2 regions of the Janthinobacterium svalbardense genome follow, and region 1 is predicted to be linked to the other one. Evidence: riboswitches for the same ligand, from Rfam matches in the RefSeq annotation. Region 1 holds a riboswitch; the other holds the start of a gene.
The links. A riboswitch is a leader RNA that binds a small molecule or an ion and turns the genes downstream of it on or off. The one in region 1 is predicted to bind thiamine pyrophosphate.
Positions count from the first base shown of each region.

Region 2: it holds a riboswitch for thiamine pyrophosphate, as region 1 does, so the genes downstream of both, CNX70_RS20540 (TonB-dependent siderophore receptor) here and thiC (phosphomethylpyrimidine synthase ThiC) in region 1, are expected to answer to the same signal.

Region 1 is NZ_CP023422.1:1,162,961-1,172,637, reverse strand. Features, by position in the region: gene thiE (thiamine phosphate synthase) at 1-48, opposite strand, end outside; gene CNX70_RS05155 (hydroxymethylpyrimidine/phosphomethylpyrimidine kinase) at 59-814, opposite strand; gene CNX70_RS05150 (thiazole synthase) at 823-1,617, opposite strand; gene thiS (sulfur carrier protein ThiS) at 1,633-1,836, opposite strand; gene thiC (phosphomethylpyrimidine synthase ThiC) at 1,857-3,770, opposite strand; TPP riboswitch at 3,850-3,965, opposite strand; gene CNX70_RS05135 (hypothetical protein) at 4,049-4,303, opposite strand; gene CNX70_RS05130 (response regulator) at 4,343-5,149, opposite strand; gene CNX70_RS05125 (PAS domain-containing hybrid sensor histidine kinase/response regulator) at 5,178-7,421, opposite strand; gene CNX70_RS05120 (Crp/Fnr family transcriptional regulator) at 7,467-8,207, opposite strand; gene CNX70_RS05115 (putative bifunctional diguanylate cyclase/phosphodiesterase) at 8,446-9,677, shown strand, end outside.
Region 2 is NZ_CP023422.1:4,638,046-4,647,722, reverse strand. Features, by position in the region: gene CNX70_RS28370 (tetratricopeptide repeat protein) at 1-682, shown strand, start outside; gene CNX70_RS28365 (tetratricopeptide repeat protein) at 794-2,302, shown strand; gene CNX70_RS20570 (substrate-binding periplasmic protein) at 2,433-3,185, shown strand; gene CNX70_RS20565 (hypothetical protein) at 3,234-3,842, shown strand; gene CNX70_RS20560 (TetR/AcrR family transcriptional regulator) at 3,882-4,529, opposite strand; gene CNX70_RS20555 (DUF2867 domain-containing protein) at 4,597-5,115, shown strand; gene pnuC (nicotinamide riboside transporter PnuC) at 5,201-5,812, shown strand; gene CNX70_RS20545 (AAA family ATPase) at 5,812-6,360, shown strand; gene CNX70_RS20540 (TonB-dependent siderophore receptor) at 6,357-8,501, opposite strand; TPP riboswitch at 8,588-8,685, opposite strand; gene CNX70_RS20535 (iron-containing alcohol dehydrogenase) at 8,752-9,677, opposite strand, start outside.

The DNA of each region.
Region 1 (9,677 bases):
GCGGTCGGTGTCGTCCCAGTTCGGGGTGACCAGATACAGTCCACGCATGATGATTTCCTTATTGAATGAATCGTTGCGGCATGAGTTGACCTGGCGCAATCGCATACGCATCGGCCAGGGCCGCATGGCAATAGCTTTGCGCCAGATCCAGCGCTTCGGGCAGTGCCTGGCCCAGTGCCAGGCGCGCCGCGATGGCCGAGGCCAGAGTACAGCCGCTGCCGTGGAAGGCGCCCGGCAGGCGTGGCCAGCGCCATGTCTGCTCCCCGCCTCCGGCATCAAGCCAACGGTTGAGCACTTCCTCACCGTCGCCATGCCCGCCCGTCAGCAGCACGTGCTGGCAACCTTGCGCGCGCAAGTGTTCTTCGCCACCGAGGGCCGCCGCTTCCGGCCCGTTCGGCACGATCACGGTCGTCAGCGGCAGCAAGGGCGCCAGCGCCAGCACGGCATCGTCCCGGCTGAGCACGTCGCCATGGCCGCTGGCCAGTACGGGGTCGAGCACCACGGCCAAATCGGGCCGCGCCTGCCGCAATTGACGGACCAGTTGCGCGATGACAGCCGCATTCGCGGCACTGCCCGGGATGCCGATTTTCACGGCATGAATCGCGACCTTGTCGATCAGCGCCTGCGCCTGCCGGCGCAGCAATTCCGGCGCCACAGCTTCGACAGCAAACACGCGGTCATTGTCCTGCACCGTCAGCGCCGTGATCACGGGCAAAGCATGCGCGCCCTGCGCCGCAATGGCCAGAATATCGGCGGCAAGGCCGGCGCCGCCCGAAGGGTCGAGGCCGGCAAACACCAGCACAGTGTGGCGCATCGGCACCATCACGCCAGGCGGCCCGCCATCGGCGACGAAGGCGAGGCGGCAAATTTGCGCGGCATGCGCCCCGCCAGGAACGCTTCGCGCCCGGCCCGCACGGCCAGCTTCATCGCACGCGCCATGCGCACGGGGTCGCGCGCGCCAGCAATGGCCGTATTCATCAGCACGCCATCGCAACCGAGTTCCATGGCAATGGCCGCGTCCGACGCCGTGCCCACGCCCGCATCCACCAGCACGGGGACTTTCGCCTGGTCGATGATCAGCGACAAATTCCACGGATTCAAAATGCCCATGCCCGAGCCGATCAAAGAGGCCAGCGGCATGACGGCCACGCAACCGATGTCTTCCAGAATCTTCGCCTGGATGGGATCGTCGCTGCAGTAGACCATCACGTCAAAACCGTCCTTGACCAGCGCTTCGGCCGCAATTAACGTTTCCGGCATGTGCGGAAACAGGGTCTTTTCGTCGCCCAATACTTCGAGCTTGACCAGATTGCGCCCGCCCAGCAGCTCGCGCGCCAGTTGCAGGGTGTAGACGGCATCTTTCGCGTTGTAGCAACCGGCCGTGTTCGGCAAAATCGTGTACTGGTCCGGCGGCACGAAGTCGAGCAGGCTGGGCGCGTTCGGGTCTTGCCCGATATTCACGCGCCGGATGGCCACCGTGATGATTTGCGCCTCTGCCGCGTCCGTCGCTTCGCGCGTCTGCGGCAAGTCCTTGTACTTGCCGCTACCGACCAGCAAGCGTGATTGATACTGTTTTCCTGCGATGGTCAGCAGGTCGTTGTTGTTATTACTTGTCATTGCTTTTTCCTTAGTCTAGCCGCCGCCGATGGCGCGGACTATCTCTACTTGATCCTGGCTTTGCAAGGTCTTGCCCGGCCACGCCTTGCGCGGCACGACGTTGCGGTTGACGGCCAGCGCCAGCGCCTGGTTTTCCAGCGACAGGGCGGCGATCAGTTGGTCCAGGGTTTGCCCCGGCGGCACCTGGTGTGGCGCGCCGTTGAGCGTGATGGATATCAATACAGGCATCACGCTCTCCTTCAGACCTTGCGGTACAGCTCGGCGCCGTTCTTGATGAATTCGATGGCTTTCACCTCCATGCCCTGCTGGAGCGCCTTGTCTTCCGCGATGCCCATGCCGGCCGCGTATTCGCGCACTTCCTGCGTGATCTTCATCGAGCAGAAATGCGGGCCGCACATGGAGCAGAAATGCGCCACCTTGGCCGAATCCTTGGGCAGGGTTTCGTCGTGGAATTCGCGCGCCTTGTCCGGGTCCAGGCCGATGTTGAACTGGTCGTCCCAGCGGAATTCGAAGCGGGCCTTCGACAGGGCGTTGTCGCGGATTTGCGCGCCCGGATGGCCTTTCGCCAGGTCGGCCGCGTGCGCCGCAATCTTGTAGGTGATGATGCCGTCCTTCACATCCGCCTTGTTGGGCAGGCCCAGGTGTTCCTTCGGCGTCACGTAGCACAGCATGGCCGTGCCATACCAGCCAATCATGGCCGCGCCGATGCCCGAGGTGATGTGGTCATAGCCGGGTGCGATGTCCGTGGTCAGCGGTCCCAGCGTGTAGAACGGCGCCTCACCGCACTGCTCCAGCTGCAAGTCCATGTTTTCCTTGATGAGCTGCATGGGCACATGGCCGGGGCCTTCGATCATCACCTGTACATCGTGCTTCCAGGCAACTTGCGTCAGCTCGCCCAGGGTTTTCAGTTCGCCCAGCTGCGCTTCGTCGTTGGCGTCGTAGATGGAACCGGGGCGCAAGCCGTCGCCCAGCGAAAACGAGACGTCATACGCCTTCATGATGTCGCAGATGTCTTCGAAATGCGTGTACAGGAACGATTCCTGGTGATGCGCCAGGCACCATTTCGCCATGATGGAGCCGCCGCGCGAGACGATGCCCGTCAGGCGCTTGGCCGTCATCGGCACGTAGCGCAGCAGCACGCCCGCGTGGATGGTGAAGTAGTCAACGCCCTGCTCCGCCTGCTCGATGAGGGTATCGCGGAAAATTTCCCACGTCAGATCTTCGGCCTTGCCATTCACCTTTTCCAGCGCCTGGTAGATGGGCACGGTACCGATGGGCACGGGGCTGTTGCGCACGATCCATTCGCGCGTTTCGTGGATATGTTTTCCCGTCGACAAGTCCATCACGTTATCGCCGCCCCAGCGGATGGCCCAGGTCATCTTTTCCACTTCCTCGCCGATGGAAGACGTGACGGCCGAATTGCCGATGTTGGCATTGATTTTCACCAGGAAATTGCGGCCGATGATCATCGGTTCCACTTCCGGGTGGTTGATGTTGGCGGGAATGATGGCGCGGCCGCGGGCGATTTCCTCGCGCACGAATTCCGGCGTGATCTCGGCCGGGATGCTGGCGCCAAACGACTGGCCCGGATGCTGGCGGCCCATCAGGTCGGCCAGGCGCTCGCCCATGGGACCGGAGGCTTGCAGTTCGCGCAAATACTCCTGGCGGCGCATGTTTTCGCGGATGGCGACGAACTCCATTTCCGGCGTGATGATGCCTTGGCGCGCATAGTGCATTTGCGTCACGTTCTTGCCGGCAATGGCGCGGCGCGGCTTGCGGTGCAAGTTAAAACGCAGCTCGGCCAGTTTCGGGTCCGCCAGGCGGGCGATGCCGTAGTCGGAGGTGGGGCCGGGCAATTCTTCCGTGTCGGCCCGCTCCATGATCCACGGCAGGCGCGGCGTGTCGAGGCCCGAGCGGATGTCGATCTGCACGTCCGGGTCCGTGTAGGGGCCGGAGGTGTCGTACACGTAGATCGGTGGATTCTTTTCGCCGCCGAACGACGCTTCCGTGTCGGACTGGCTGATTCTGCGCATGGGCACGCGGATGTCGGGGCGGCTGCCTTCGACATAGATCTTGCGCGAATTGGGCAGCGGCGCGATGGCGGCTTCGTCGACCGTGGCGGTGGCGGAGAGGAATTTCGGGTTGGCGTTCATTTTGGCTCCTTGGCTAGACTTGTTTTAAGCCTGGAGCCAGCTAAGGAGGTTCGGAATTGCGCACGCGGAAAGGCGGGGTGCGTTCATCCTAAAGCTTCCCTTCGCTGGCATTATCCAGATCAGGTTCGGAGGGTATTTCTCACCCGCGCTTGCACTGTGTTTCCACAGCGAAAGGCAGGACCCCTAGCGTTTGCCGCCTTGCGGCAGCGAGCCAATTATACGCGGTTCACGCCGCGTGGCCAGATGATTTCTTGCTTTGTCGTCTTGGTGCTTCGGCCTTACTTCTTCTTGCCCCAGCGCCAGGCAGTCGGTTCGCCCTTCAGCTGGCAGATAAAAATGAGCGCGGCAACGATGGCCACTTCATACACGATGTAGCCGACCAGCATGGTTTGCGGCGGGAACAGGAAGGCGCCGCAGGCGAACAGCGCCAGCGCGGCCAGGAACACCAGCCAGCCTTGCCAGGTGATGGGCAAGCCCCAGCCCCAGCCATAGGTCTTGGCGGGAAACCAGTAGGAGGGAGATTTGTCAGCCATGATGCTTTCCTTGAGGAGATGGATAGCAGCAAGTATAAATCAGGCGCTGCGATGGCGCTCCGTGACATCGAGGCCGATGCCGCGGTAGCCGATGAAGCGGCTGCCATTGTCGAACATCGGTTCGCCGCTGACCTGCAGATACTGCGTGCTGCCGTCGAGGTTGGCGCGGCTGTAGATGAAGTCGAGGAACGGTTCGCGCGCGGCTATTTTTGCGTCGAGCAAGGCGCGTTCAGCCGCGTTCCAGCGCTGCGGCTCTTCCTCGCTGCCGATGCCCAGCATTTCAGCCACGGGACCGGAAAAGCGCGTCAGGTTGCCCTGCGCATCCTGTTCCCAGTACCAGTCGGACGACAGTTCCGTGAAGCGCTGGAAGCGCGCTTCGCTTTCGCGCAGCTCCGCCGTGCGTTCTTCCACCATCTGTTCCAGCGACTTGTTGTATTCGGCCAGCTTCTGGTACAGCAAACGCACTTCCAGCATGTTGTGGATGCGTGTTTTGACTTCCACCAGGTCGAAAGGCTTGCTGACGAAGTCCTTGGCGCCAGCCTGCAGCGCGCGCAGCTTGTGGCCGGGCTGGGCCGTGATCACCAGCACCGGCAGATAGCTGCCCGCCTCGATGTCGCGCAAGCCTTCCATGACTTCGAAGCCATCCATTTCCGGCATCTGCAAGTCGAGCAGGATCAGGTCATAGCGGTGCTGCTGGTGCAGCGCGTGCACGGCTTGCGGGTCCATGGTGGAGGTGATGCGCGTATAGCCGGCGTTGCGCAGCACCTGTTCCAGCAGCATGACGTTGGCCTCCTGGTCATCGACGATGAGGATGCTGGCGTTCAGGATCTCGGTGGCTTGAAGCATGGCGGTATTCCTAAAATTAAATGCTGAATTAGCGTACTGTGTGAGTGTCGTCGGCCAGGCCGTGCGCGGCCGCATGGTGCAGGGCCACGTCGAGCGCATCCATGAATTCGACGACCTTGATGGGCTTGGTCAGGTAACGGAAGAAACCCGCTTCCAGGCCTTTCTCGATGTCGCGCGGCACGGCGTTGGCGGACAGGGCCATGACGGGAATATGGCTGGTGAGGGGATCATCATGCAAGATATTCAGGGCGCCATAGCCGCTGATGCCGGGCAGGTTGATATCCATCAAGATCACGTCCGGCTGGTAGGTGCGCGCCAGGTCGATGCCCAGGTGCGCATCGATGGCCGTCAGCAGTTTCAAGTCGCTGCGGCGGGCGATCAATTGCTCCACCAGCGCCAGGTTGGCGGGATTGTCTTCCACGTACAGCAAGGTGCGCTGGCTTTCCTGGTCTTCCTGCACCACCGGCAAGGCGACGCCCTGTTCCAGGTGCAGTTCGGGCGCGCGCGAGGCCTTGAATTCCACCCAGAAGGTGGTGCCCACGCCGACCGTGCTGTCGACGCCGATGGTGCCACCCATCAGTTCGACCAGCTGCTTGGTGACGACCAGGCCGATGCCCGTGCCCTCTTCCGTGCTGCTTTCCTGGCCCAGGCGGTTGAAGGGCTGGAACAACTGACTCATCTGTTCGGCATTCAGGCCGGCGCCGCTGTCGGTGACGCTGGCGCGCACGCGGTCGGCATGGCGGCTGCACTCGACCTTCACGCTGCCGCCGCTCTGGTTGTACTTGATGGCGTTCGACAGCAGGTTGATCATCACCTGTTTCACGCGCGTGCGGTCGGCATGCACATAAAAGGACTTGCCGCAGCGGGGAAAATGCATGCTGATGCCGCGTTTTTCCGCCTGCGGCGCGATCATCGCCTGGCAATCCTGCAACACGTCGAGCAAGGACATTGCCTCTTCCGACATGGTGACCTTGCCCGACTCGATCATGGCCAGGTCGAGGATTTCATTGATCAAACGCAAGAGATACCAGCCACCCTTGAGGATCTGGTCGATCGAGCGCTGCTGCGGCAAGCTCGGTGCCGGCGTCTCGGACGCCATCAGCTGGGCAAAGCCCAGCACGGCGTTCAAGGGCGTGCGCAATTCATGGCTCATGCTCGACAGAAACTCGGACTTGGCCAGGTTCGCTTTTTCCGCCGCCTGGCGGGCCTTTTCCATTTCGATATTCGTGTCTTGCAAGGCTTGCTCGAACTGCTTGCGTTCCGTCACGTCGCGGGCGGCGGCAAACACGCCCTGCAACTTGCGGTCGCGGTCGTGGAAGGTCGAGGCGTTGTAGGAAACAAACGTCTGCTTGCCGTCGCGCGCCAGGGCCGTCAGCTCGTAATTGGTCACCTTTCCTTCGCGCAACACGCGTGCGATGGCTTCCTCGGCCCGTTCAGGTTCCGTAAAGTAATTCTTGCATGGCGCACCGATCAATTCGTCGCGCGTGCAGCCGGTCAGCGCTTCCATCTGCTGGTTGACGTCGCTGATGATGCCGCGCGGGTCCGTCGTCATCAAGGCATCGATATTCGATTCGATCAGCGAGCGCGTGTAAAACTGCTGGTCGCGCAAGCGCTGGTCCAGCAAGGCCTGTTCCGCCTCGACCTGCTTGCGGGCCGTGTTGTCGGTGCCGATCAGCAAGTAACCGATGACCTTGCTCTGCATGTCGCGCAGGGCCGTCACGGAGACGATGGCGGGGAAGCGGCTGCCATCCTTGCGAATGTAGGTCAGCTCATAGATGTCTTCGATGCCGCGCGTGGCCTTGAACACCAGCGCTTCCACACCGGGCGTGATGACCGTGTCGAGTTCGGCACTGAGAGCGGCGGCGCGCGCGATGATTTCTTGCGCGTCGGAAATACCGGCCGGGGTCAGCTTGTCGACCACGTCGCTCGCTTCATAGCCGAGCATGCGTTCGGCGCCCACATTGAAAATCTGGATCACGCCCTGCGCATCGGTGGCGATGCACGAGAAATTGGCGCTATTGAAAATTGCATCCTGCAAGGCGCCCGCCTTGAGCAACTGGCGCGGCAGGCTGGCCGACAGCGTGCGCCGGTACAGCGCCACGAGCAGCATCTGCAGCAGGAAGACCAGCGCATCGATGACGCAGGCCGTCTCGAACGGCGCGCGCCAGGCCAGCACGCCGATGGCCAGCAGCACGATGGCGCTGAATGAAAACGCCAGTGCCATGGGCCAGCGCGACGGTGCGCGCGGAGGAATGTTTTCAACAGATTGCATGAGGTAGCCTGGGCTGTAACAACGATAAGAGAGTGGCTGCGGTGATCAGGAACCCTGGCGCTGGCGCACGTCCGACAGCAGGCGCGTGAATTCTTTTTTGACCACGCCATAGCATTCGCACACATGGCCTTCGAGGCCGGCGCGGTCCAGCACGGAAATATGGCCGCGCCGGTAACTGATGAAGCCGCGCTGCTGCAAGCGCCCGGCCGCTTCCGTCACGCCTTCGCGGCGCACGCCCAGCATGTTGGCAATCAACTCCTGTGTCATGGTCAGCTCGCGGTTCGGCAGGCGGTCCATGGTCAGCAGCAGCCAGCGGCACAGCTGCTGCTCCACCGTATGGTGGCGGTTGCACACGGCCGTCTGTGACATTTGCGTGATCAGGGCTTGCGTATAGCGCAGCAGCAAGCGCATGACGGGGCCGGCGCGGTCGAATTCTTCCATCAGCAAATGCGCCTTCAGCCGATAGCCGATGCCGCCCGTCTGCACCACGGCGCGGCTGGGGGTCGAGTTGCCGCCCATAAACAGCGACACGCCCACCACGCCTTCATTGCCGACGCCGGCAATTTCCGACGAGCCGCCGTTTTCCAGCAGGTAGTGGATGGAAACGATGGCGGTGGTGGGAAAGTGCACATGCTGCAGCTTGTCGCCCGAATCGTAGATCACTTCACCCAGCAACATGGAGACTTGCTCCAGATGGGGCGCCAGGCGCGCAAAATCGGCGTCGAGCATGGCGGCGAGCAAATGGTTTTGATTCGGGTTGTGCAGCTGGGCATGCGGACTCGACATGGGCAGTTTTCCTGGTTTCCAGTCGTCAGCTAGGGGATAGATGAAAGGCGTCCGAACGAGGGCCGCCATATGCAGGAGCGTAACACAGCGTCTGCACAGTGCCGCCACTATATTTCTTGCTGGCATCGCCGTCTGTTCGGCAGCGAACGGACGGCCACGTGCCCCGCGCCCTACAGTCAGTCACTGCCAGGGCTGCCGGATCACGGATCGGCGCCGGCGCTGCTTACCGGACGCCATCATGCAATCATTTTTCAAACGCATCTCCATTTCCGTTTCCACCTCGGCCCTGATCACACTGGCGGTCGGGCTGAGCCTGACGGCCCTGTGCTACGCCTCGGCACGCCAGATCGAGTCGGAAAGCACCCGGCTGCTGCTGCAGTACCACGCTAGTGGTCACACGCTGCGCGCCGCCATGCTGCCTGCCAACGGCATGAGCCTGGATGCAAACCATCGCGGCTCGCTGTATGTGCTGCTGGGCGGACTGCTGTCGAGCCTGCTGGCAACGGCATATGTCTTTCAGCTCGTGTCGCGCAACTCCGTGATTGCCCGCATCACGGGCGAACGCACGGCGGCGCTGCAGTTTGCCAATTTGCGCCTGTCCGAAGATATCGCGGCGCGCATGCACACTGAAAAGTCGCTGCGCTTGCGCGAACGCATCATCGAAGTGTCGGCCAATGCCATCATCCTGTGCAGCGCCGACGCGCCGGGCTACCTGATTGAATACGTCAATCCCGCTTTCGAGCGCATCACCGGCTATGCGGCTGGCGAAGTCATCGGCCAGCGCCTGGAAGACTTGCAGGGCCCCGAACAGGGGCGGCAAGACATGCATGAGATTACAGCGGCCCTGCGCGAACAGCGCGAAGGCAAGGCCATCGTGCGCAATTTCCGCAAGGATGGCAGCTGCTACTGGAGCGAGCTGTTTGTCGCACCCGTGCGCGACGATGGCGATGGTCCCGTCAGCCACTTTGTGGTGGCGCAATACGACATCAGCACCGTCATGCGCTTCGAACAGGAACTGGAATTCCAGGCCAGGCACGACATCCTCACGGGCCTGGCTAACCGGGCCCTGCTGCGCGAGCGCCTGGAACAGGCGATGGCCGTGACGCGGCGCAGCGGCCTGCCCTTGTGGGTAGTGTTCATCGACCTCGACCGCTTTAAATTCGTCAACGACACCCTGGGCCACGATGCGGGCGACACTGTGCTGAAAAACGTCGCCGAGCGCCTGCGCGACGCCACGCGCGAAGTCGACACGGTGGCGCGCCTGGGCGGCGACGAATTCGTACTGCTGCTGCCCCAGCATGGCAATGGCGAACCGGGCGCGGCCATTCTGCAGCGCATCCAGGACGCCGTGGCGCAGCCGCTGCAACTGGGCGAATATGAATTTTTTCTCAGCTGCTGCATGGGCGTGGCCGTGTATCCCGACGATGGCCAGGACGCCGACACCTTGATCAAGCACGCCGACATCGCCAT
Region 2 (9,677 bases), 2.8 Mb from region 1:
CAATCCCAATGCGCGCTTTCCTAATCTGGACAAGGTATTGCCACTGCCCCCCGCCGATCTGCCGCCCTGGAATGGCGACAGGGATACCTTGCTGCATGCCGCCAAGGGCGTGCGCCCGCCGCCACCCACCCCGCAGCCAAGCGCCGCGTCGCTGTTGCAAAAACCATATTTCCTGGCCGCCGACTATGCGCTGCGTCCCACCGGCTTGCACAGCGACGCGCCGACCGCGCCGTTTTCCGCATACTGGCAACCGGCCGCTGGGCAGGGTGTGACGGAGCCGGCCCGGCTATTTCACAAAGGTGAAGAGTTCCGCCATTTCAGCGTGCTCGATGCCGCTGGCAAGAGCCGTTATGGTGGCGTGACATGGGAGCAGTGCCTGACGATACGGCATAACCATGGTGCAGTGGAACCGCGTGCGGCGCGCGGTGTGCTGCGCGAGGTGGCGCGGCCCGAGCCATGGTTGAGCTGCGCTTGCGGGCAAGCCTGTCCGGTCAGCGGCGTCTGGCAACCGTGGGTAGCGGCCGACCATCCGCTGCAGGCCATCGTCAACCACTACTGGCGCCAGGCCTGGCTGACCCAGGGCGCGCCGTTCCCGCGACCACGCCGCGACTGGCTGCTCGATTTGCCGGACGACGAGGTGACGTGGCATTTGATGGATATGTCTCTTCCTGATATCGGATAGGGCGGCGCGGCAGCGATGGAGGATGCAATGGATAGGAATCAATCCAGAATGGCTGCGACGAGACGACGCCTCCCATCGTCTATTTTCTTGTGCTGCCTGCTTGCCTGCAAAATGCCAGACGAAAAAGTTTGGCCACGCAACCAAAGCCTGCCACTTTTCAATCCGCATGTCGCGGATTTTATCTGTGAAACCGAGGCGAACAAGGTGCCGCCCATCGATGCGCAAGCCGAGGATTGGTTCCTCGAAGCGCGCGCCATGGAAGATCCCGAAATTGCCGTGGAAGACCGCGATTACAAAAAAATCGTCGATCTGACGCGTCAAGCGGCAGAGCGATTGCACTGGAAGGCGATGCTCAATCTGGCCAGCCTGTATGTGGAAGGGCGTGATCCCCTATACGGTAATGAAGAAGCGGTTCAACTGGTGGAAAAGGCGATGCGGCTCGGAATTCCGGCGGCTTATGACCGGATGGGCACGTTTTATGCAAATGGCACAGGCGTGGTTGGTGATAGCACGCGGGCCTATGCGTTCTGGCAAAAGGCGGCTGTCATGGGAAATCCTCAGGCGATGGCATTTTTAGGAGAGAAATTAAGAGCGGGAACAGACGGTGCTATTCCTGGATATTGGGCCAATATTCCTGTAGCGATAAAAATGATGGCATGTGCGCTTTCTCAGGGATACGGGCCTGCTGCGTTTAACCTGCACTATTTGTATGCAATACCAAGAGCTGCGAATGGCGATGAGATTGGCGATCGAACTCCTGCAACCAAACAGCGTGCTCTAAATGTATTGCATGAGGGAGTCAAGTTTGGCTGCGCGGAGTGTGCGAGCGCATTGGCAATTGAATTTGGTTCTCCTTTTGATCTTGCCGATATGCTGGCGCCGTATGTGGACAAAGCTCGCGGTGAACGTTACGCGGTACTTAGTAATGAACTGGGATTCAATCCCAATGCGCGCTTTCCTAATCTGGACACGGTCTTGCCGCTCCCGCCCGCCGATCTGCCGCCCTGGAATGGCGACAGAGATACCTTGCTGCATGCCGCCAAGGGTGTCCGTCCACCGCCAGCCATCCCAAAGCCAAGCGCCGCCTCGCTGTTGCAAAAACCGTATTTCCTGGCCGCCGACTATGCGCTGCGCCCCACCAGCTTGCACAGCGACGCGCCGACTGCGCCGTTTTCCGCATACTGGCAACCCGCCAGTGGCCAGGGCTTGACGGAGCCGGCCCGGCTGATCGGTGACGGCGAAGAGTTCCGCCATTTCAGCGTGCACGATGCCGATGGCAAGAGCCGTTATGGTGGCGTGACATGGGAGCAGTGCCTAACGATACGGCACAACCATGGGGCAGTGGAACCGCGCGCGGCGTACAGCTTGCTGCGCGAGGTGGCGCGGCCCGAGCCATGGTTGAGCTGCGCTTGCGGGCAAGCCTGTCCGGTCAGCGGCGTCTGGCAACCGTGGGTAGCGGGCGACCATCCGCTGCAGGCCATCGTCAACCAGTACTGGCGCCAGGCCTGGCTGACCCAGGGCGCGCCGTTCCCGCGACCGCGCCGCGACTGGCTGCTCGATTTGCCGGACGACGAGGTGACGTGGCATTTAATGGATATGTCCCTCCCTGATATCGGATAGGGCGGCGCACCAGGCGCGCCCCTTCCAGCAGCACAAAGCTGATGGAAAATTGATCATCATGTAGTGCATCCAGGCAAATCGGGCATACACTATGCGCGGGATCCATGGAATTCACGCATCTAAAAAAGTGATGAAAATGAAAGTTGTCAGGCTGTTAGCCATTCTCGCTATCTTGCTGGCGCTGCCTGGCCAGGCGCTCGGCGAACCGCTCAAGATTGCCACCATTCTCGGCCCGCCATGGGGATTCATGGGGCATGACGGCCAGCCCACCGGCATGATGTACGAAATCGGCAATCGCATCGCGGAAGTTGCCGGGCTGCGCTATAGCAATTCCCTTGTCCCTTATCCCAGAACCGCCGCCGATATTGAAAACGGGAGCGCCGATGTGACCATACGCTTCGGCAACGATCAAATGACGCGCGGCGCCGTGCCGGCAGGTGTCGTCGTGTCCATGCCTATCATCCTCGTGGGCCCATCCGGCAAGCACTACAGCAAGCTGAGCGAATTGCGCGGCAAGACCGTCGGCGTGGTACGCACCAGCAAATATGTGGAGCAATTCGACACCGACAAGGCGATCCAGAAGTATCCCGTCAATGACTATGTCACCATGGCAAAAATGTTGGCAATGCGACGTTTGGACGCGGGAGTGGGATCGAGTATGGGCCTGTTTTATGGCGCGTACATGGCCGGCGTGAAACCGGAAGACATAGGCGTTCCGCTCGTCCTGGGCAGCAACGATTTCATTTTGTTTGTTTCCAAGAAAACCGCAAAGCCGGAAACGACTCGGGCACTGAAAGAGGCGCTCGATAAGCTCTCGTCTAGCGGTGAGATCAAACAGATCATGAGCAAGTACAGCAAGTCATTCAGTCTGCCACAGAGATAAACCGTCCCCTGGCGCCCATGCGCGCACTGCACACTGCACACTGCACACATGCTGCCGCCTGCCGCGCGGGAAGTGCCACGTATAATTGCTTTACCATTTACCGCCATTCTTTTTCGACAGGCCCCCATGCCCCAGACTCCCGATTTGCCGCCGGATTGGCACGCATTTGAAACGGCCTATGACGTTGAAGCAACCTGGTTCAGGCTGGCCAGCGCCTCGCTGGCAGTGCTTGGCGCGTCCCCATTCAAGGATCAGGCATTTTCAGCATTTGCCTTCAACGCCGTATCGTTCCCGTCCCTTTCGCTGAGCTTTGACACCGATCCCGATAACCGGCAGCGCGATGACTATCCTCCGGACTGGTCGAACGAGTGCATGGAAGACGATGTGCCGGAAATCGGCCAACTCTGGGAGGCGGGCCACGCAAGGATCGAAGGCGCGCTGCGCGAGCTGATCGACGCTGCCGATGACGAACTGCTCTGCGCCATCGAAGAGGGCTATCTGCACAGCCTGAGGAAAACGATGGTGCGGCTGGAAGCGAGCCAGGCTTTCGAGCAAATCAAGACGTGCACGCGATTCTGGACCGTGGTCACGCAAGTCGATGCCGATACGGATGAAGAGGAGCGGCTGCTTGAGCAGGTGCGGCTCATGCATGACTGAATCCTCAGCTCCTGAAGCTGGCGCCTGCCGATAACTGGTTCAATTTGATTTGATGACGGTTGTGCCGTCTGGCAGGGCAGCCTGCCGCAAGGCCGCCACCGGCAACTGAAAAAAGCGCGGCACCATCGCTGGCGACAGCTCGTCGCCGCTGTCCGCCATGGCCAGGCGGCCGCTCAGCAGCAGCATCACGTAGCCGTGGCCCAGCGACCAGCCGGCGCTGGCGGCGGCCTTGTCCCAGCGCGCATCGAGGCCCGCTTCGCGCACGGCGGCGCCGGCCGTCTGCAGCACATATTGGAAGCACGCTTGCGCCGCTTCCTGCAGGGCGGGGAACTGGCGCACGTCCTGGTGCTCGAACATCAGCCGGTAGTGGGCAGGCGCGGCCAGGGCGAATTCGATGTATTGCTGGCCCAGCAGCTGAAAACGCTGCTCGGCAGGCAGGCTGCCGGGCGGCGGCAATTCCGTTTCCCATTTGGCGATCAGGCTGGCGAAGCCGGCCGCCGCCACATCGGCCAGCAAGGCTTCCTTGCTGGGGAAGTGGCGGTACACGGCGGCGATCGATACGCCCACCGTGCGCGCCAGTTCGCGCAGCGACAGGGCGGCGTCGTGCTGCTGCGCCAGTTGCGCGATGGCGGTGGCGACCAGGGTATCGCGCAAGTTGCCGTGGTGATAGGTGCTCGTTGTTGTCATTCTATGTTATCGCTGTTCACATTGTCGTGTATGATGGCCATGTTATCACTGAACACATGGAGAGCACATGCAAGAGATGAACATCGCCGTCCGCGCCGTGGCCTTGCCGCCCGGCGCCAGCATCGCCCCCTTGTACCCGGGCAGCAACCTGGCCGATGCGTATGCCGTCGACTTGCCGACTGCGCAGGCGCGCCAGATGGACATGGAAAGCCTGGCGCGCCAGCTGCTGGGCAGCCAGCCGGGCTGGGCGCAGAGCCTGATGGTGCTGCGCGACGCCATCGTGGCGCGCTTCGGCATCCGGACGGCAAAGCAGATGGAAGCCAGGCCAGGCAAACGCATCGGCATCTTCCGCATCTTTGCCGTCAGCGACGACGAGATCATCTTGGGCGAGGATGACAGCCACCTGGACTTCCGCTTGGCGGTGCTGCGCAACCGCGACACGGGGAGGCATGGCCACGTGACCGTGGCCAGCGTCGTGCATTGCCACAATTGGGTGGGACGCGCCTACATTCTGCTGATTCGGCCTTTCCACAAGCTGATCGTGCAGCGTTCGCTGGCGCGCGCCGCCAAGGGCCGCTTTGCCTGAGGGGGAAGGGGCGTGACGGCGCGGGCAATCTTGCTTATTCATGGCCGGTATTGCATACTGCGCCACCAGCCTCATCACGATTCCCATGAACGATACGCTTCTCCTGCTGGGTTTTGCCACCACGCCGCTTGAACTGATTTCCTTTGTCCTGGCACTGACAACCGTTGCGCTGAACATCCGCCAGAACCACTGGGCGTGGCTGTTCGCCATCATTTCCTCGGCCGCCTACGGTTTCGTGTTTTTCGAGTCGCGCCTGTACGGCGACATGGCCTTGCAACTGCTGTTCATCAGCGTCTCGTTCTGGGGCTGGTACCAGTGGCTGCATCCGGCCAGCGGAGGCAAGACCCTGCCCGTGACGCGCCTCGATGGTCGCGGCTGGCTGGCCTGCGCCGCGGGCTGGCTGATCGGTTTCCTGCTGATTGCCTGGCTGCTGACGACGACGGACACGGACGTGCCGCATGCGGATGGTTTCCTCACGGCAGGTAGCCTGGTGGGGCAATTCCTGTTGTCGCGCAAGAAACTGGAAAACTGGATTGCCTGGATCGTCGTCGACGTGCTGTATGTCTGGCTGTACCTGCACAAGGGCCTGACCCTGACGGCCGTGCTGTATGGCTTCTTCGTCGTGATGGCCATCATCGGCTTGCTGGCGTGGAAAAAGTCGGCACCGGCCGCGCCCGATGCGATGGTCCTCAAGTGATGGCGCCTTGCGTGCGCGTGGCGATCCTGGGCGCGGAATCGTCGGGCAAGTCGACCCTGGCGGCCGCCCTGGCAGAGTGCTACGGCACCGTCTGGGTGCCGGAATACTTGCGCGAATTCGTGGCAACGCAGGGCAGGGTGCCCGTCGCGGCCGACCAGTATGGTATTGCGCGTACGCAAGTCGAACGCGAAGCGGCAGCCGCCGCGCAGGCGCGTCACTTCCTGTTTTGCGACACGACGCCCTTGATGACGGTGGTCTACAGCCGCCATTATTTTGATGGTGCGGACGCGCAGCTGGCGGCGCTGGCCGATGCCACGCAGTACGATGTGACGTTGGTGACGGCGCCCGACAGCCCGTGGGTGGCCGACGGCTTGCAGCGCGAGTCGGAAGCCGTGCGCCAGTTGATCTACCGCTACCTGCTCGACGAGCTCGACGCGCGCGGCATCGTCTACCACGTGCTGCGCGACAACCTGGAGGCGCGCCTGGAACAGGCGGCGCCTTTGCTGCTGCAGGCGCTCGCTGCAGCGCCTGCCATTTCCCTCAATTAAAAGTCAAACTGCGCCGACACCTTGAACGTGCGGCTGGCGCCCGGATACAGATAACCATCCGATTCCGGCGTCACGTCGCGCCAGTAGAACTTGTCGGCCACGTTGTTGACGGCGGCGCGCAGCACGGCTGTCTTGCCGGCGATGCGCGTGGCCCAGGCGGCGCCCAGGTTGAACACGTGGTATGACGGCACGAAAGTGGTGTTGTTGTACTCAAACGCTTTCTTGCTGGCATATTCCCAGCTGCCATTCACGCTCAAGCCCGCCACCTGTTGCACGGCATAATCCGCATGCACGGCAGCCTTGAACGCGGGCACGTTGGGTACGCGCTTGCCGTCGAGCGACGCTTCGCCTGTGTTCGATTGCTGGCTGTTCAGGGCCGTCAGCGAGACGCCCAGGTTCAGGTCGCGGGTCGCCTTGCCTTGCGCGGATAATTCCAGGCCACGGTGCTGCGCCTGGCCTTCACGCACGAAGTAGCCGGCGGCGTTCTGGAATTCCAGGCCCTTGCGGATCTGGAACAGGCTGGCTGCCAGCATGAAGTCCGGCGTCACATCCATCTTCACGCCCAATTCGATCTGCTTCGAGCGGCTGGGTGTCAGCTCTTCGTTGGCATTCATCGCCTTGCGGTCGGCCGTGCCGCCATGTTCCATGCCCTGCGAGTAGGCCGCATACACGGAGACATTGTCGATCGGGGTGTAGACGAGCGATACGTTGGGCAGCAGGAAGTCATGCTTGGCGCGGATTTCCTTGTCGGCCTTCAAGACATACTGGTAGCCGTCGACATTGATATGGCGCAAGCCGCCATGCAGCTTCCAGTTTTGGGCCAGGCTGACGATGTCCTGCACGAAGACGGAGTTTTCCGTATCCTTGCGCACCAGGCGCACGGGGCCCGTGACGCCGGGCGACGTGCCGACGATCTGCGGCTGATAGATGTTGCTCACGCCCACCCAGTCGTACACGTACAGGCCGGCGCGGTCCTTGCGGCGGAAGGTCGAGACGCCGGCCGTGAAGTCATGGCGCAGGGCGCCGGTGGCGAACTTGCCCTGGATCATGGCTTGTGCGCTCAGGGGCTTTTTCGTCTCGCCCAGGCTGCGGTAGTCGTACACGTCATAGTCGCCATTGCCGCAGAAGCCAGGGTACAGGTCTTGCCCGCTGCAACCATACGGGAAGGCTGTGTAGTCATCGCGCTTGAACGAGTGCTGGTTGGCCGACAGGGTGGCGTGCCAGTCGTCATTGAAGGCGTACTGGAAGCGCAGGCCGATGTTGCTGGTGACGGTTTCCACGGGGCGTGTCCACGGCTGCCGGTTGAGCATGGCATCGGCGCTGATGCCGGTCGGCAAGGTGGTGTTATTCAGCAGCTGGAAGCCGGGCGCCGTCGCCTGCGCCTTGTCCTGGTAGTCGGCATCGAGCTGCAGCAGCGCTTGCGGCGAGATTTGCCAGTCGAAGGCGCCGGAAATGAACTTGCGGTTGCCATCCGCACCCTTGATGTAGGAGCGCAGGCGCTCGGCTGCCACGTTGACACGGTAGCCGAAGCGCGTGTCTTCCAGGCGGCCGCCCAGGTCGACGGCACCGTACAGGGTGCCTCGTTCGCGCGTTTCCACGGTGACGGTGCGCAGCGGCGTGTTCGTCGGGCGCTTGACGATGAAGTCGATCACGCCACCCGGTGCGGCCACGCCTGCCTGCAAGCCGGCCAGGCCCTTCAGCACTTCGATGCGTTCCTTGTTTTCCAGCGGAATTTGCGTGTCTCCGGGAATGGCCACGCCATCCTTGCGGTAGCTGGAATTGTTGTCGAGCTTGAAGCCGCGGATGGAAAATTGCTCCGCATAGCCGACGGCGTTGTAGGCGTCGTTGATGCTGGTGTCGAGCTTGACGGCATCGCTGAGATTGCGGATTTGCAAGTCCTGCATGTCTTTTTGCGAAATGACGGTGACGGACGCGGGCGTCTGCAGCAGCGGCGCGTCGGCAAAGCCGCCCACGGAAGCGCGCTTGGCGGCCGGTGCCTTGCTGGCCGTGACGACGACTTCAGCCATGCTTGGCGTGTCGGCCGGCGCTTCGGCGCTGTCATTCGCGGCCAGGGCGGGCGCGGCAAATGCGTGCAGGATGGCCAGGGTCAAAACGGAAATAGATAAATTCGGTGTGGACATAGATTGCTCGTGGTTCAAGCCGTGTCTGGGAAAGAGCACGGCAGGCTGCTTGTTCGGCTGGCGCCAACGCAGGAGCTATCAAAGGAGGGAGGTACTTTGCGCTTTCCTTCGCTGGCATTATCCAGATCAGGTACGAAGGGTATCTCTCACCCGGATGACTGCTCCAGGACCCCTAGCGAAATGACAGCTTAGCATGAAGCACGGCCAGCTGTCCCGCTGGCTGACCGTTTTACAACAGTGTGGTGCGCATCTACAAACTGAGTTCGAGCACCTTGCGGCTGACGGCAGGCGTCACTTCGCGCTGTTCGCCCAGCGCCGTCATGCCGTGCGCTTCCAGGGCGGCGACGACGGCGTCCACGCTGGCATGGTTCAGGCCGTAGTCGGCCAGGCGCGTCTTGACGCCCATGTGGCGGAAGAAGAATTCCGTGCGTGCGATGGCTGCCTCGATGCGGCCATCCTCGTCGCCGCCATCGAGGCCCCAGACGCGGGCCGCGTATTGCAGCAGCTTGGCGCGCTTGGCCTGCTTGCGCACGCGCAGCATGCTGGGCAGGATGATGGCCAGCGTTTGCGCATGGTCGAGCTCGTACAGGGCCGTCAATTCGTGGCCGATGGCGTGCGTGGACCAGTCCTGCGGCACGCCCACGCCGATCAGGCCGTTCAAGGCCAGGGTGGCACTCCACATCACGTTGGCGCGCACGTCATAGTCGTCCGGGTGCGACAGGGCTTTCGGGCCTTCCTCGATCAGGGTCAGCAGGATGCCTTCGGCGAAGCGGTCCTGCACTGACGCGTTCACGGGGGTGGTCAGATACTGTTCCATCACATGCGCAAACGCATCGACGACGCCATTGCCCACCTGGCGCAGCGGCAAGGTGAACGTTTTCGACGGGTCCAGTACGGAGAACTTCGGATACACCTTGCGGCTCATGAACGAGCGCTTTTCCTGCGTGGCCTTGCGCGTGATCACGGCCGAGCCATTCATTTCGGAACCCGTGGCCGGCAACGTGAGCACTGTGCCGAAGGGCAGGGCGGCCTCGACGATCTTGCCGCCTTTCGCCAGGATGTCCCACGCCTCGCCCTCGTGCAGGGCGGCGGCGGCGATGAACTTGGTGCCATCGACCACGGAGCCGCCGCCGACGGCCAGCAGGAAATCGATGCGCTCGCTTTTTACGAGGGCCA